3 regions of the Roseomonas gilardii genome follow, and region 1 is predicted to be linked to each of the others. Evidence: riboswitches for the same ligand, from Rfam matches in the RefSeq annotation. Region 1 holds a riboswitch; each other region holds the start of a gene.
What was found. Region 1 has a riboswitch for cobalamin ahead of RGI145_RS10010 (5-methyltetrahydropteroyltriglutamate--homocysteine S-methyltransferase). Riboswitches for the same ligand answer to the same signal wherever they lie in the genome.
Positions count from the first base shown of each region.

Region 2: another riboswitch for cobalamin. It lies ahead of RGI145_RS06935 (DUF1636 family protein); the one in region 1 lies ahead of RGI145_RS10010 (5-methyltetrahydropteroyltriglutamate--homocysteine S-methyltransferase).
Region 3: another riboswitch for cobalamin. It lies ahead of RGI145_RS14025 (CbtB domain-containing protein); the one in region 1 lies ahead of RGI145_RS10010 (5-methyltetrahydropteroyltriglutamate--homocysteine S-methyltransferase).

Region 1 is NZ_CP015583.1:2,191,286-2,195,615, reverse strand. Features, by position in the region: gene RGI145_RS10020 (N-formylglutamate amidohydrolase) at 1-286, opposite strand, end outside; tRNA gene RGI145_RS10015 (tRNA-Val) at 379-453, shown strand; gene RGI145_RS10010 (5-methyltetrahydropteroyltriglutamate--homocysteine S-methyltransferase) at 677-1,840, opposite strand; cobalamin riboswitch at 1,958-2,137, opposite strand; gene RGI145_RS10005 (alkylhydroperoxidase, AhpD family) at 2,268-2,798, opposite strand; gene RGI145_RS10000 (peroxiredoxin) at 2,983-3,537, opposite strand; gene RGI145_RS09995 (LysR substrate-binding domain-containing protein) at 3,737-4,330, shown strand, end outside.
Region 2 is NZ_CP015583.1:1,535,900-1,540,229, reverse strand. Features, by position in the region: gene RGI145_RS06950 (cobyric acid synthase) at 1-1,028, opposite strand, end outside; gene cobO (cob(I)yrinic acid a,c-diamide adenosyltransferase) at 1,028-1,636, opposite strand; gene cobU (bifunctional adenosylcobinamide kinase/adenosylcobinamide-phosphate guanylyltransferase) at 1,633-2,157, opposite strand; cobalamin riboswitch at 2,189-2,439, shown strand; gene RGI145_RS06935 (DUF1636 family protein) at 2,572-3,018, shown strand; gene cobW (cobalamin biosynthesis protein CobW) at 3,015-4,055, shown strand; gene cobN (cobaltochelatase subunit CobN) at 4,072-4,330, shown strand, end outside.
Region 3 is NZ_CP015583.1:3,042,754-3,047,083, forward strand. Features, by position in the region: gene RGI145_RS14000 (hypothetical protein) at 1-9, shown strand, start outside; tRNA gene RGI145_RS14005 (tRNA-Thr) at 129-203, shown strand; gene RGI145_RS14010 (hypothetical protein) at 529-783, opposite strand; gene RGI145_RS14015 (hypothetical protein) at 1,225-1,611, opposite strand; gene RGI145_RS14020 (lysophospholipid acyltransferase family protein) at 1,608-2,252, opposite strand; cobalamin riboswitch at 2,586-2,812, shown strand; gene RGI145_RS14025 (CbtB domain-containing protein) at 2,852-3,034, shown strand; gene RGI145_RS14030 (CbtA family protein) at 3,044-3,793, shown strand; gene RGI145_RS14035 (hypothetical protein) at 3,952-4,227, shown strand.

The sequences.
Region 1 (4,330 bases):
GCTCCCAGGGCTCGCGATTCGCGTCGCAATAGACGCGGGGAAAGGTCGCGGCGAGCAGCGGCGCGCCGAATTCCGGGGCCGCCGCGAAGATCTGGTCCACGAAGCTGTCCTCGGACCGCCGCAGCGTCAGCGGGTCCAGCCGCGTGCTGCGCAGCAGGTCGGCCGGATAGCTCCGCCCGGAATGGGGCGAGGCGAAAACCAGCGGAATGGCCTGATGCCCGGGCCGCGAGAGAATGAAGGGCGGCTCGGTCAGCGGCGCGACATTCTCAGGCGGCGGCAGATCCATCCTGACTTTCTTACATGCCGCGATGCGGAACGTCACGCGCGGCATCTTGCTAAACCCACCGGGCCGCGATACAGGGGCGCCACACCGCGAGCGGGCGCGTAGCTCAGCGGGAGAGCGTCCCCCTGACACGGGGAAGGTCACAGGTTCAATCCCTGTCGCGCCCACCACGAACCCCCTGAAAACCTGCCGTTTCAGCGCAACGCGGCCATTCGTGCCCGCGGCATCGCCGCTTTCCACATCCGGAAAGCGGCGCGCCGGTCACGGACACTCCCGGTCGCCCCGCGCTTGTTGCGGGGCTGGCATGGCCAGCGGTGCCCCGCCGTCACCCTTCCGGCCATGCCTTCGGGAAAGTGGGGCGGACGCGCCGCCCCGATCCCGCTGATCCCGGCCTCAGCGACCCCAGATTTCCTCGGCCAGTTCGGCGCAGAGCCGCAGCTTGGCCCATTGCTGGTCCTCGGAGAGCTTGTTCCCCTCCTGGGTGCTGGCGAAGCCGCATTGCGGGCTGATGGCGAGCTGCTCCAGCGGCAGGAACTTCGCCGCCTCGTCGATGCGGCGCTTCAGCTCGTCCTTGCTTTCCAGCACGCCGTTCTTGCTGGTGACGATGCCCAGCACGACGACCTTCTTCCCGCGTGGCACGAAGCGCAGCGGCTCGAAGCCGCCCGAACGCTCGTCGTCGAACTCCATGAAATAGGCATCGATGTCGATGGCGTTGAACAGCACCTCGGCCACCGGCTCATAGCCGCCGGAGGCCACGAAGGTGGACTGGAAGTTGCCCCGGCAAAGATGCATGCTCATCGCCATGCCGGCCGGCCGCGCCCGGGTCGCGCGGTTGATCATGCCGGCATAGATGTCGAGCAGCCCCTCCACATGCTCGCCGCGCCGCTTCAGCCCCTCGATCTGCTCCGGATCGCACAGATAGGCGATGTTGACCTCGTCGAGCTGGAGATAGCGGCAGCCGGCGGCATGGAAGGCCTTCACCGCCTCCTCATAGGTCCGCCCCAGATCGTCAAAGAACCCGTCCATGTCCGGATACACGTCGCGCGCGATCGCCTCCCGCCCGCCGCGGAAATGCACCACGCTGGGGGAGGGGATGGTCTGCTTGGCGATGGCGTTGCAGGTGCAGCCGGCGGTGAAGCGGAAATCCTCGATCATGCTGGGCTTCCAGCCGATCCGGCCGTTCACCCGCAGCTTGTGGCCGAGCGTCGCGCCCTTGAACTGGACCTTGTCCTCGGGCTCGTAGATCTCGATCCCGTCCAGCCCGCCCAGGAAGTCGTAATGCCAGTAGGCGCGGCGGTACTCGCCATCCGTGGCGGCGCGCAGGCCGACCGATTCCTGCTTCGCCACCACCCGGGCGATCTGCTCGTCCTCCACCTGGCGCAGCGCCTCGGCGGAGAGCTTCCCTTCGGCGCGCGCCTGGCGGGCCTCACGCAGCGCGGCGGGGCGCAGCAGGCTGCCGACATGGTCGGCGCGGAAGGATGGAAAGGCGGGCGGCTGGCAGGGCCTGCCATCGGCCCCCGTACGGGCGGCGTCGCGGGTGGCTGTGCTGGCGGACATGGGGTTTCTCCTGACGTCTTCTTGTCATCACGGCCCCGGTCTCCCGGCCCCGCACCCCGTCGCCGGGGTGGGCCTTCGTCCCTTCTGCTCCGCCGGAACACCCCGTCCGGCGTGGCCGCGCTGACGTCAATGATGGCAGGTCTCCTGGCTCGCGCGTCATCACCATCCGCCGCCTTCCCGGGGGTGAACCCGGTGGCCCTTGGCGGTGGCTCGGCGCCGACAGTTGCGGGGGCAGCCATGGCTTCGCACCATGTTCCCGTTTTAATCCGCGAGGGAACCATCGCCCTCCGGTGTAGGGGAGGCGCGGCCTTCCCGGAAGGGGCGGCGGGCTCCGCGGAGGCCGGAACGGAAAAGGGCCGGTGCCCTGTCCGGCACCGGCCCTTCCCGATCCTTGGCCATCCACCCTCCGGAGGGGTGGAAAGGGTCCTCAGCCCGCTAGCGCGGCCTCGCCGTCCAGCACCGCCGCGACGGCATGCACCACCGAGGCGATGCGCACGGAAGCCTGCACCTGCTCCTGCGTCATCCCATGCTGGCGCACCACCTTCTCGTGGCTCTCCATGCACATGCCGCAGCCGTTGATGGCGGAAACGGCGAGCGACCAGAGCTCGAAATCCACCTTTTCCACGCCCGGCCGGGCCATGACGTTCATGCGCAGCTTGGCCGGCATGGTGGCGTAGTCGCCATGCACCAGATGCGTGAAGCGGTAATAGACATTGTTCATGCCCATGATCGCCGCCGACGCCTTGGCCGCGTTCAGCGCCTCGGGCGACAGCTTCGGGCCGAACTCGGCGACGATGTTCTTCGTCACCGCGGCATTGCGCGAGGCGAGCGCGCTGGCGATGAAGGTGCCGGCCAGCTGCTGCTCCGTCAGGAGCGTCTCGGCGGCGAGCGAGCCGAGGTTCAGCTTCAGGTCCTTGGCATATTCGGGCAGCATGTTGCGCAGGGCGTCGAGCGACATCCTGTGAACTCCTCTCCGGTTGTGTTCGGTGGGCGGAGCCGGCCCTCGGGGGCGCCCATGCGCCCGGTTCCCGCGGCTTTCGCGGAACGGTTCTCCCTGGACGGGGGAACGGGGCGGCCGGCTCGGCACACCGTCCCCGGGGGCGCGAAACCCCCGGAGCGCGGTCAATCCGTGGAAGCGGGCCTCAGGCGGCCGGCTTCAGGACCTCTTCGCCCTGCTTCCAGTTGCAGGGGCACAGCTCGTCCGTCTGCAGCGCGTCGAGGACGCGGAGCACTTCCTGCGGGTTGCGGCCGACGTTCAGGTCGTTGACGGAGGCGAAGCGGATGATCCCCTCCGGGTCCACGATGAAGGTCGCGCGCAGCGCCACGCCGGCGTTCTTGTCGAGGATGCCGCAGGCCGTCGACAGCTCGCGCTTGATGTCGGCGAGCATGGCGAAGGGCAGGTCCTTCAGGTCGGCATGGTGCGTGCGCCAGTTCATGTGCACGAACTCGCTGTCGATCGACACGCCATAGACGACGGCGTCACGGTCGCTGAAATCCGTGTTCAGCTTGCCGAAGGCCACGATCTCGGTCGGGCAGACGAAGGTGAAGTCCTTCGGCCAGAAGAAGACGATCTTCCACTTGCCGGCCTCGGAGGCATCGGAGACCTCGGTGAAGGCGGTGTTCATGTTTAGCCCCTCGGGGCCACCCTTCACGGCGGTGAGCTGGAAGGACGGGAACTTGTCGCCGACGGTCAGCATGCAGTGATCCTCTTCCCAAAAGAATTCGGTCGCTTCCGGACGGCGCCGCGAGGGCGATCCCCAAGGGCGATCCCCAAGGACAATCCCTCTGACCCATCCGGTCGGAGGCTGATTCCCGCCCCCGCGCCGTGGCCGGGTATGACGCAGGTGCAGCAAGGGTTCAAATGAATAGTTTTCGTCCTTATGATCGACTGCGCCGATGACCGCCTATCCCAGTCCGCAACAGCTCCGCTACCTCGTCGCCCTGGCGGATCACGGCCATTTCGGCCGCGCCGCCTCCGCCTGCGCCGTCAGCCAGTCCACCCTTTCCGCCGGGATCATCGCCCTGGAACGGCAGCTCGCCACGGCGATCCTGGACCGTGGCGGCCCATCCAAGCGGCCCGCCTTCACCCAGGTGGGACTCGAGATCGTGCAGCGGGCGCGCGACGCACTCGCCGCGCTCTCCGCGGTGGCGGAAACGGCGGCCACGGCGCACGACCCGCTCAGCGGCCCCTTGCGCTTCGGGCTGATCCCCACGGTGGGCCCCTTCCTGCTGCCACGCCTGATGCCCGCCCTGCGCGACGCCTTCCCGCGCCTGCGGCTCTGGCTGCGGGAGGATCTGACCCAGAACCTGGTGGCCGACCTGGAGGGGGGCCGACTCGACCTGCTGCTTCTGGCCCTCCCGGTGGCCTCGGCCGACCGCCTGGACGTGGTGCCGCTGGCGGAGGACCCGTTCCTGGCGGCCCTGCCGCCCGCGCACCGGCTGGCCGCGCGCAACATCCTGCCCGCCTCGGCCCTGTCCGGCGAAAGACTA
Region 2 (4,330 bases), 660 kb from region 1:
AGCATCTGGTAGCCGCCGCAGAGCCCCAGCACCCGCCCGCCCCGCCGCCGGTGCGCCAGGATGTCGATGTCCCAGCCTTCCTCGCGCAGCACGGCGAGGTCGGCGATCGTGGCCTTCGAGCCGGGCAGCACCACGAGGCCGCAATCCCCCGGCAGGGGCGTGCCCCGGCGCAGCAGCAGGAGCTCCACCCCCGGCTCGGCGGCGAGCGGGTCGAGGTCGTCGAAATTGCTGATGCAGGGCAGCACCGGCACGGCGATCCGCAGGGGGGCGCCGGGGTTGCGGGGGGCGGCCCCAAGGGCGGTGAACAGATCCTGTGCGTCCTCAGCCGGCAGGCGGCGCGCCGCGTCGGTGAAGGGCACCAGCCCCAGCGGCGCCCAGCCGGTGCGTTCCGCGATCGCGCGCATCCCCGCCTCGAACAGCGTCGGGTCGCCGCGCATCCGGTTCACCAGGAAGCCGCGGATCATCGCCGCATCCTCCGGCGGCAGAACCGCCTGGGTGCCGACGAGGCTGGCGATCACCCCGCCCCGGTCGATATCGCCCACCAGCACGACCGGCGTGCCGGTGGCGCGGGCGAAGCCCATATTGGCGATGTCGCCCGCGCGCAGGTTGATCTCGGAGGCGCTGCCGGCCCCCTCCACCAGCACGAGGTCGGCCTCGGCCCGCAGCCGCGCGAAGCTGTCGAGGACATGGGGCATGAGTTGGGGCTTCATCGCCTGGTATTCGCGGGCCCGCGCCGTGGCGAGGACGTGGCCCTGCACCACGACCTGGGAGCCGGTCTCGCTCTGCGGCTTGAGCAGCACGGGGTTCATGTGGACGCTGGGCGCCACGCCGGCCGCCCGCGCCTGGAGGGCCTGGGCGCGGCCGATCTCCCCGCCATCGGCCGTGACGGCGGCGTTGTTGGACATGTTCTGCGGCTTGAAGGGCCGCACCCGCAGCCCGCGCTGCGCGAAGAGACGCGCCAGCCCCGCCACCAGCAGCGACTTGCCGACCGAGGAACCGGTGCCCTGGAACATCAGGGCCACGGACATCAGAACTCGATCCCCTGCTGCGCCTTCACCCCCGCCGCGAAATGGTGCTTCACCAGCCCCATCTCGGTGACGAGGTCCGCCGCTTCGACCAGCGCCGGCGGGGCGTTGCGGCCGGTGGCGACGACATGCAGCGAGGGCCGCCGTGCCCGCAGCGCCGCCACCACGGCGTCGGTGCCGAGATAGCCGTAGCGCAGCGCGATGCAGAGCTCGTCCAGCACCAGCAGGGCGAGGTCCTCCCGCGCCATCAGCGCCAGGGCCTTCGCCCAGGCCGCCTCCGCCGCCGCCACGTCGCGGGCGCGGTCCTGCGTTTCCCAGGTGAAGCCCTCGCCCATGCTGTGCCACTCCACCAAGGGGCCGAAGCCTTCCAGCACATGGCGCTCGCCCGTGCTCCAGGCGCCCTTGATGAACTGCACCACGCCGCAGGGCCGCCCATGGCCCAGCATGCGCAGCAGCAGGCCGAAGGCGGCGGTGGACTTGCCCTTGCCGGGGCCGGTGTTCACCAGCAGCAGGCCCTTCTCGATGGTCTTCGAGGCCACCTCGGCATCCTGCACCGCCTTGCGCTTCTCCATCTTCGCGCGGTGGCGGGCGGCTTCCTCCGTGTCGCTCACTTCACCACCATGGGCAGGCCGGCGACGGTGAAGACCACGCGCTCCGCCCGTTCCGCCAGGCGCTGGTGCAGGATACCCGCCGCGTCGCGGAAGCGCCGGGCCAGGGCGTTCTCGGGCACGATGCCGAGGCCGACCTCGTTGGAGACCAGCACCGCCGGGGCGGAACGCTGCGCCAGCGCCGTTTCCAGCGCCACCGCCGCCGCCTCCAGGTCGCGCTCGCCCAGGATCAGGTTGCTCAGCCAGAGCGTCAGGCAGTCCACCAGCACCGGGCGGTGCCGGGCGCGCAGCAGGGCGGCGGGCAGGTCGAGCGGCGCCTCCACCGTTTCCCATTCCGGACCGCGGCGGGCGCGGTGCTCGGCGATGCGGGCGCGCATCTCCTCGTCGAAGGCCTGGGCCGTGGCGATGTAGAGCCAGGGTTTCGGCAGGGCGGCGAGGAGGGTCTCCGCGTGGCGGCTCTTGCCGGAACGGGTGCCGCCCAGGACCAGGGTCAGCATGGGGGTGTCGGGGGAATCGGCAGCCATGGCTTTCCATTGACAGGGCCGGGCCGCCAAGACTACCCCCGCAGCCGATGGTCCCCCGCCATGGGCCGATGCCACCGACAATGCCCGGGGCGGGGGTGAAAAGGGAATGCGGTGAGGGTCGTGCGGCCCGAATCCGCGGCTGCCCCCGCAACTGTGAGCGGAGAGCGGCCTGCCAATCCGCCACTGGCGTGCCGGCCCCGGGAATGGGGCGGCGTGCCGGGAAGGCCGGCAGGCCGCGCCTGATCCGCGAGCCAGGAGACCTGCCATCATCCCCACCGGGCTTGTCCCGGCGGGATGGATCGTGACGCCGGGCGGGGTGCCCCGGCATCGGCGATGCGCCCCGGCCCCCTGGCCGGCGGCCATCGGTTCCCGGCTTCCCCGACCGGAGGGGGCAATGGGAGCGGTCGGCATCCCATGCGCGTGTCGATCCCTGGGGTGCCCCGTTTGGCCGAGCCTGTCCTGCTCCATGTCTGCATCACCTGCCGCGCCGGACTCGATCTGCGCGAGGGCGACGTGCCCGAGGGCCAGCGGCTGCACGACGCCGTGGCCGAAGCCCTGGCGGCGCGGCCGGACAGCCCGGTGCGGCTGCGCGCCGCCACCTGCATGGCCTCCTGCGAGCAGGGCTGCGCCGCCGCCCTCGCCGCGGCGGGCAAGTGGCAGTACCTGCTGGGCCGCCTCCTGCCGGAACAGGCGGGGGACCTGCTGGATTACGGCGCGCTGTTCGCAGCCTCCCGCACGGGGGTGGTCATGCCCTCGAAGCGCCCCGCCTCCCTGAAACAGGTCGTGCTCGGCCGCGTGCCGCCCTTCGCCGCGCCGGAGCCCGCCGAACCCACCCAGACCGCACCGGAGAACGCCGCGTGAGCGCCACCGCCACAAAGATCCCCGCCACCATCGTCACCGGCTTCCTCGGCGCCGGGAAGACCACGCTGGTGCGCCACCTGATGGCCCATGCGCGCGGCCGCCGCATCGCCATCATCGTCAACGAGTTCGGCGCGCTGGGCATCGACGGCGAGACGCTGCGGAGCTGCGGCATCGAGGGCTGCGAAGAGGAGAACATCGTCGAGCTGGCCAATGGCTGCCTCTGCTGCACCGTGGCCGACGAGTTCCTGCCCACCATGCAGGCCCTGCTCGACCGGCCGAACCCGCCGGAGCATATCCTGATCGAGACCTCCGGCCTCGCCCTGCCGAAGCCGCTGATCAAGGCCTTCAACTGGCCCGGCATCCGCTCCCGCGTCACGGTGGACGGCGTGGTGACGGTGGTGGACGGCCCCGCCGTGGCCGATGGCCGCTTCGCCGAGGACCCGGAGGCGGTGGCGGCGCAGCGCGCGGAGGACCCGTCGCTGGACCACGACAACCCGCTGGCGGAGGTCTATGAGGATCAGCTCCTGGCCGCGGACCTCGTGGTGCTGAACAAGACCGACCTGCTGGACGAGGCCGCCACCGCGCGGCTGCGCGCCGGGATCGCGGGCGCCATCCCGCGCGCGGTGAAGGTCGTGCCCGCCCGCGACGGGAAGCTCGATCCCGCCATCCTGCTCGGCCTCAACGCCGCCGCCGAGGACGACCTCGCCGCCCGCCCCTCGCACCACGATGCCGAGGATGGCGCGCACGAGCATGACGACTTCACCAGCTTCGCCCTGCCGCTGCCCGAGCTGGACTCGCCCGAGGCGCTGGTGGCGCGGCTGCGCGCGGTGGCGGAGGCACATGACGTGCTGCGGATGAAGGGCTTCGCCGCCATCGCCGGCAAGCCGCTGCGCCTCGCCGTGCAGGGTGTCGGCACCCGTTTCAGCCACCAGTTCGACCGCGCCTGGGCGCCGGGCGAGGCGCGCCAGGGGCAGCTCGTGGTGATCGGGCAGACCGGGCTGGACCGGGACGCCATCGCCGCCGCGCTGATGGGCTGAGGGAGCGGGCCGCGCCATGCACCTGCTGGTCCGCGAGACGCGCAGCCTGGACGAGGCGGATGCCGCCGTCGATCTCGGCCAGGCGCCCGCGGAGCTGGTGGTGCTCTCCTTCTCCGACGCCGATCTCGGCGCCGCCGCCACGGCCTGGGCGGGGATGGAGGGCGAGCGGCCCGAACTGCGGCTCGCCAGCCTGGGGCGGCTGCGCCATCCGCTTTCGGTCGATCTCTATCTGGAGAACACGCTGGCCGCGTCGCGCTGCGTGATGGCGCGGTTGC
Region 3 (4,330 bases), 850 kb from region 1:
CATGCCTGACCGCGCGCCCGCCCGGCTTGAGACGGATCGCGCCACGGTCTAGTGTCCCGCCCGCCCAATCGCGCCCCACGCGGCGGATGGGGGCCGTGGGCGCGGCCCCGGGGCCACCGCCCAGGACCGCCGGGTTAGCACAGTGGTAGTGCAGCTGATTTGTAATCAGAAGGTCGGGGGTTCAAATCCCTCACCCGGCACCACACGCTCCTCCGTTCAGGGATCGTCCCCGAACAGGAAGGATAGCGCCGCCAGGACGAAGATCAGCACCACCAGGCTCCAGACCAGCAGTTCCACGGGCGGGCTATCCATTGGCCCCCCGCCACGCGCGATGGCGGTCCAGGGAGACGCGTTCCGGATCGGCGGCAGACCCCGTCGCTGACGGGGCCGGAGCCTCCGCGCGGTCACATATCGCGATACCGGAACGAAATCCAGCACGGAAGCCTTCCGCGTGTCGCCGTGCCCGCCCGGTTCCGACCGCGTCGCTGGACAGGCGGAACGGGCATCCCGCCTGCTCCGGCCATCGCCTTACCTCACGCGGCCGGTCTTGCTCTGACGCGGGGCTGGCATCGCCGCCGGCACACCACCATCCGGGCGATCCCCCGTGGCGGTCCCCATGCCCTCGCCCCCATCCAGGCTGGAACCGGGCAGCCATCGCTCGCGGTACGAATCCCATTCGGCCTTGCTGTCGCAGATCAGGCGCAGCAAATCCTGCGGCACCGACTTCGCGATGCCATCGCCGAAAACCCCGTCGCCGAACTGCTTTCTGAGGCTCTGCCGCAACCACAGATCGAAAGGGTCCGTGGGCCTCGGAGGCGGTGGCGGGCGGGAAGAATCTGCCGTCATGCCGGACCTCGCCGTGGAAAGGAACACCGCTTGAACGCCCGACGAGGCTCCGGGCTTCCCGCGATGCGGCGGGATCAGGGTTACCCTGCGCGCCGCCATGGCTGGGCGCGGCATCAAGGCACCCAGCATGGAAAGGCAGGCCGGGCGCTACTCCGGCAACCACGACCCGTGGGCGGCAGGGGACAGGCTCATGGTCCGGGGCGCCGCCGTCATCAGGGGGAACGGCGTCCCGCGGGGGCTGCTCCCCCGATCTGCGCGGGCAGGATGCGGAACCCTCCTCCTCCGCCACAAGCGACGCGCCTACGCGGCAGATCCCATGGCGCCTCATGTCCTGTAACATGACGCCCGGCGGCATACGGAACCCGCGCATCCGCCCCCTCATGGCCAGGCGCCACCCTCCGGCAGCGGCTTCCAGCCGATGGGCGCGATGCGCACCCCGCCCGGCGCGAACCAGGCGAATTCCCCCCGCCGCGCCTCCGTCGTCCCCGTGCTGCGCGGCAGCCAGCGGAACACCGCCGGCACCTCGCCCAGGATCACATCCAGCACCAGCACCGGCACGTTCTGGAGGCCGGGGAAATTGCCCATGCGCCGCCAGCCCCCCTGACGGATCGGCTCCCGCACCGTCCAGGGCAGATCGCCTGCCCCCCACCCGGCATCATTCGCCGGGATCCCGCCCCCGGGCCGGTTCATCGGCACACCCTGCGCCAGCACGCCCCGAATCGGTGCCTCCCGATCGTCGCCCCCGCCCTGCATCTGGCCGATCACGCGCACACCGCCTCGGCTGCCCGATCGGCAGCCATGTCCAGCGCGTCCTGCAGCACCGCCGCGTGAAAGGCAGCCGTCCCCCCATCGGGCAGGATCGGCCGCCCGGCCACCGCCACACCCCGCGCGAAGGGCAAGGGGATCAGCATCCGGTCCCAGGTGCCGATCCGGTGCATCGGCAGGGCATGCGCCGCGCAGGGGACCACCGGCACACCGGCCATGGCGGCCAGCCGCACCGCGCCCTCCGACACCCGCCGCCGCGGCCCGCGCGGCCCGTCCGGCACCACCACGGCGATCGAACCCTGGCGAAGCCCGTCCAGCAGCCGACGGGCCGCCACCGTGCCGCCACGCGAGGAACTGCCCGCCACGGCGCACAGGCCGAAGCGCTGCAGCATGCGCCCGATCATGCCACCGTCGCGGCTGCGCGAAACCAGCACCAGCCCCTGCTTGCGCGGCACCCCGGCCTGCGCCGACTGCCAGAAGGCACTCCAGGCCAGCGGCATCAGCGGCAGGCATTCATGCCAGAAGGCCAGCACGAAGCCCTGCTCCCGGTCCGTCAGTTCACGCAGATGCTCCGTGCCGCGCAGCTCCCAGCGGATCGTCCGCTGGCAGAGGGTCAGATAGCAGGAAGGAAGCCAGGTCACCGCCCGACTGCGCAGCAGGGCCTTCCCCAGCCGCCGCCATGGGCGCTTCCATCGCCGCCCCAATGCGCCTCCGGACGGCCGCTTCCGGAAGGCCTGCCACCGATTCGGCATACCGTCATGGTCAGACACGCCGCGTTTACTCCGTGGGAAAATTTCCCACAAACCATAGGTCCCGCGCTTCGTAACGGCCTCTCCGGACTCCGCGCGCCTGCCATGCGCCCCCGCTCGACCCCGCCACCCCTGCGGGCACACCATCCCGCCCCGTACCTGACCCTGGAAACCGCCGCGCCCCTGGGCCGCGAACCAGCTCTTCCTTCCTGACCCCCTTCACCCCTAACCTCGCCCCGTGCCGGTCCCGCGCGAGCGGGCGAAAAGGGAACGCCGTGCGCCCGCTCCATACGGGCAAGTCGGCGGCTGCCCCCGCAACTGTCAGCGGCGAGCTGGCGGCCTTTCCACCTCCGCCGAGGGGTGGGCCACTGGAAGCCCACGGGCTTCCGGGAAGGCAGGCCGCCCGCCAACGCGCCGCGAGCCAGGAGACCTGCCGGCACAGCGACACACCTTCATGGCCCCCGCGGGGCGCGGCGGCCGGAGACATCACGATGCACAACAGCCTGTCCCACCCCGCCGGCCTCGCCGCCCGACCCGCTTCCCGCCTCCTCGCCGTCCTGCTCAGCGCCGCACTGGGGGCCGTGCTGCTCTGGGGCGTCGGCTTCGCCCATGCCAATGCCCTGCACAATGCCGCGCATGACACGCGCCATTCGAATGGCTTCCCCTGCCACTGAGGCATGGTCATGCAGTTCTTCCCGAGAATCCTCCTCACCGCCCTGCTGGCCGGGCTGTTGTCCGGCGCGGTGGCCACGGTGCTGCACAATCTCGGCACCGTGCCGATCATCCTGCAGGCCGAAACCTACGAGCAGGCCGCCGAGGCTCCTGCCCACCACGCCACGACAGCCCCGTCTCAAGACCACGCCTCCGCGCCGCTCTCCCAGGAGGCCCATGCGCATGACGACGAGGGCTGGTCACCTGCCGATGGCGCGGAACGCATCGCCTACACCCTGCTGGCAGACCTGCTGACCGGGATCGGCTTCGCTCTCCTCCTGGTCTCGGGCTTCGCCCTACGCGCACCACCTGGTGGCGACCGTTCCATCGGCTGGCGCCAGGGCCTGTTCTGGGGCTTGGCCGGCTTCGCGGTCTTCACCCTGGCCCCGGGCCTCGGCCTACCGCCGGAACTTCCCGGCACCGAGGCCGCACCCCTGGCCGAGCGGCAGCTCTGGTGGCTGGCCACCGCCGCCCTGACCGCCATGGCACTGGCGCTGATCGCTTTCACCCGGAAGCCGGGCTGGGCCGCGCTGGCGATCCTCCTCCTGCTCCTGCCGCACCTCGTCGGTGCGCCGCAGCCGGCGGAACACGCCGCCCTCGCCCCACCGGACCTGGCGCGGCGCTTCCTGGTGACCGCCACGGCGACGAGCCTGCTCTTCTGGGCCGTCCTGGGCACCACCGCCGGCTGGCTCTATGGCCGGCCCGCCCGGCAGACGGCCTGACGCGGCCCGTGACAGCGGAAAGGCCGCCCCGCGCGGCCTTTCCCGCACCGCCCGCCTCCCGGCGGCACAGCATGGAACCCTCCCCCGGCTGCGGTGTTGTCCGGGAGACGGCGCCCGGCACGGCGCGAGCACCACCTCCGGACAAGGGGATCCAGACCATGGACCAGCCAGCCACCCAGCCCATGCCCTATGGCAACCAGCCCTATGACAGTCAGCTTCCTGCCCGCACCAACGGGGATGGCGATGCCACGCTCAGCCTGGGCCAGCGCGCCATCTATGTCGTGGCCGGCCTCGCGCTCGCCGCCGCCGGCGCGAAGCCCCGGCCCAACCCGCTGCTGAACATCCTGGCCCTGGGCGCCGGCTCCTATCTCGCCTGGCGCGGAGCCGAAGGCACCGATCCGGTCAAGGCCGCCTATCTGCGGCATTTCGGCTGACGCCACCGGGGGTCCTGGCCTTGCCCACGGCCCCCTTCCCCTCTCGAACGAGCCGGCGCATCCTTGGCAAGGGGAAGCGGACTTGGCTCCGACCGAAAGGGTC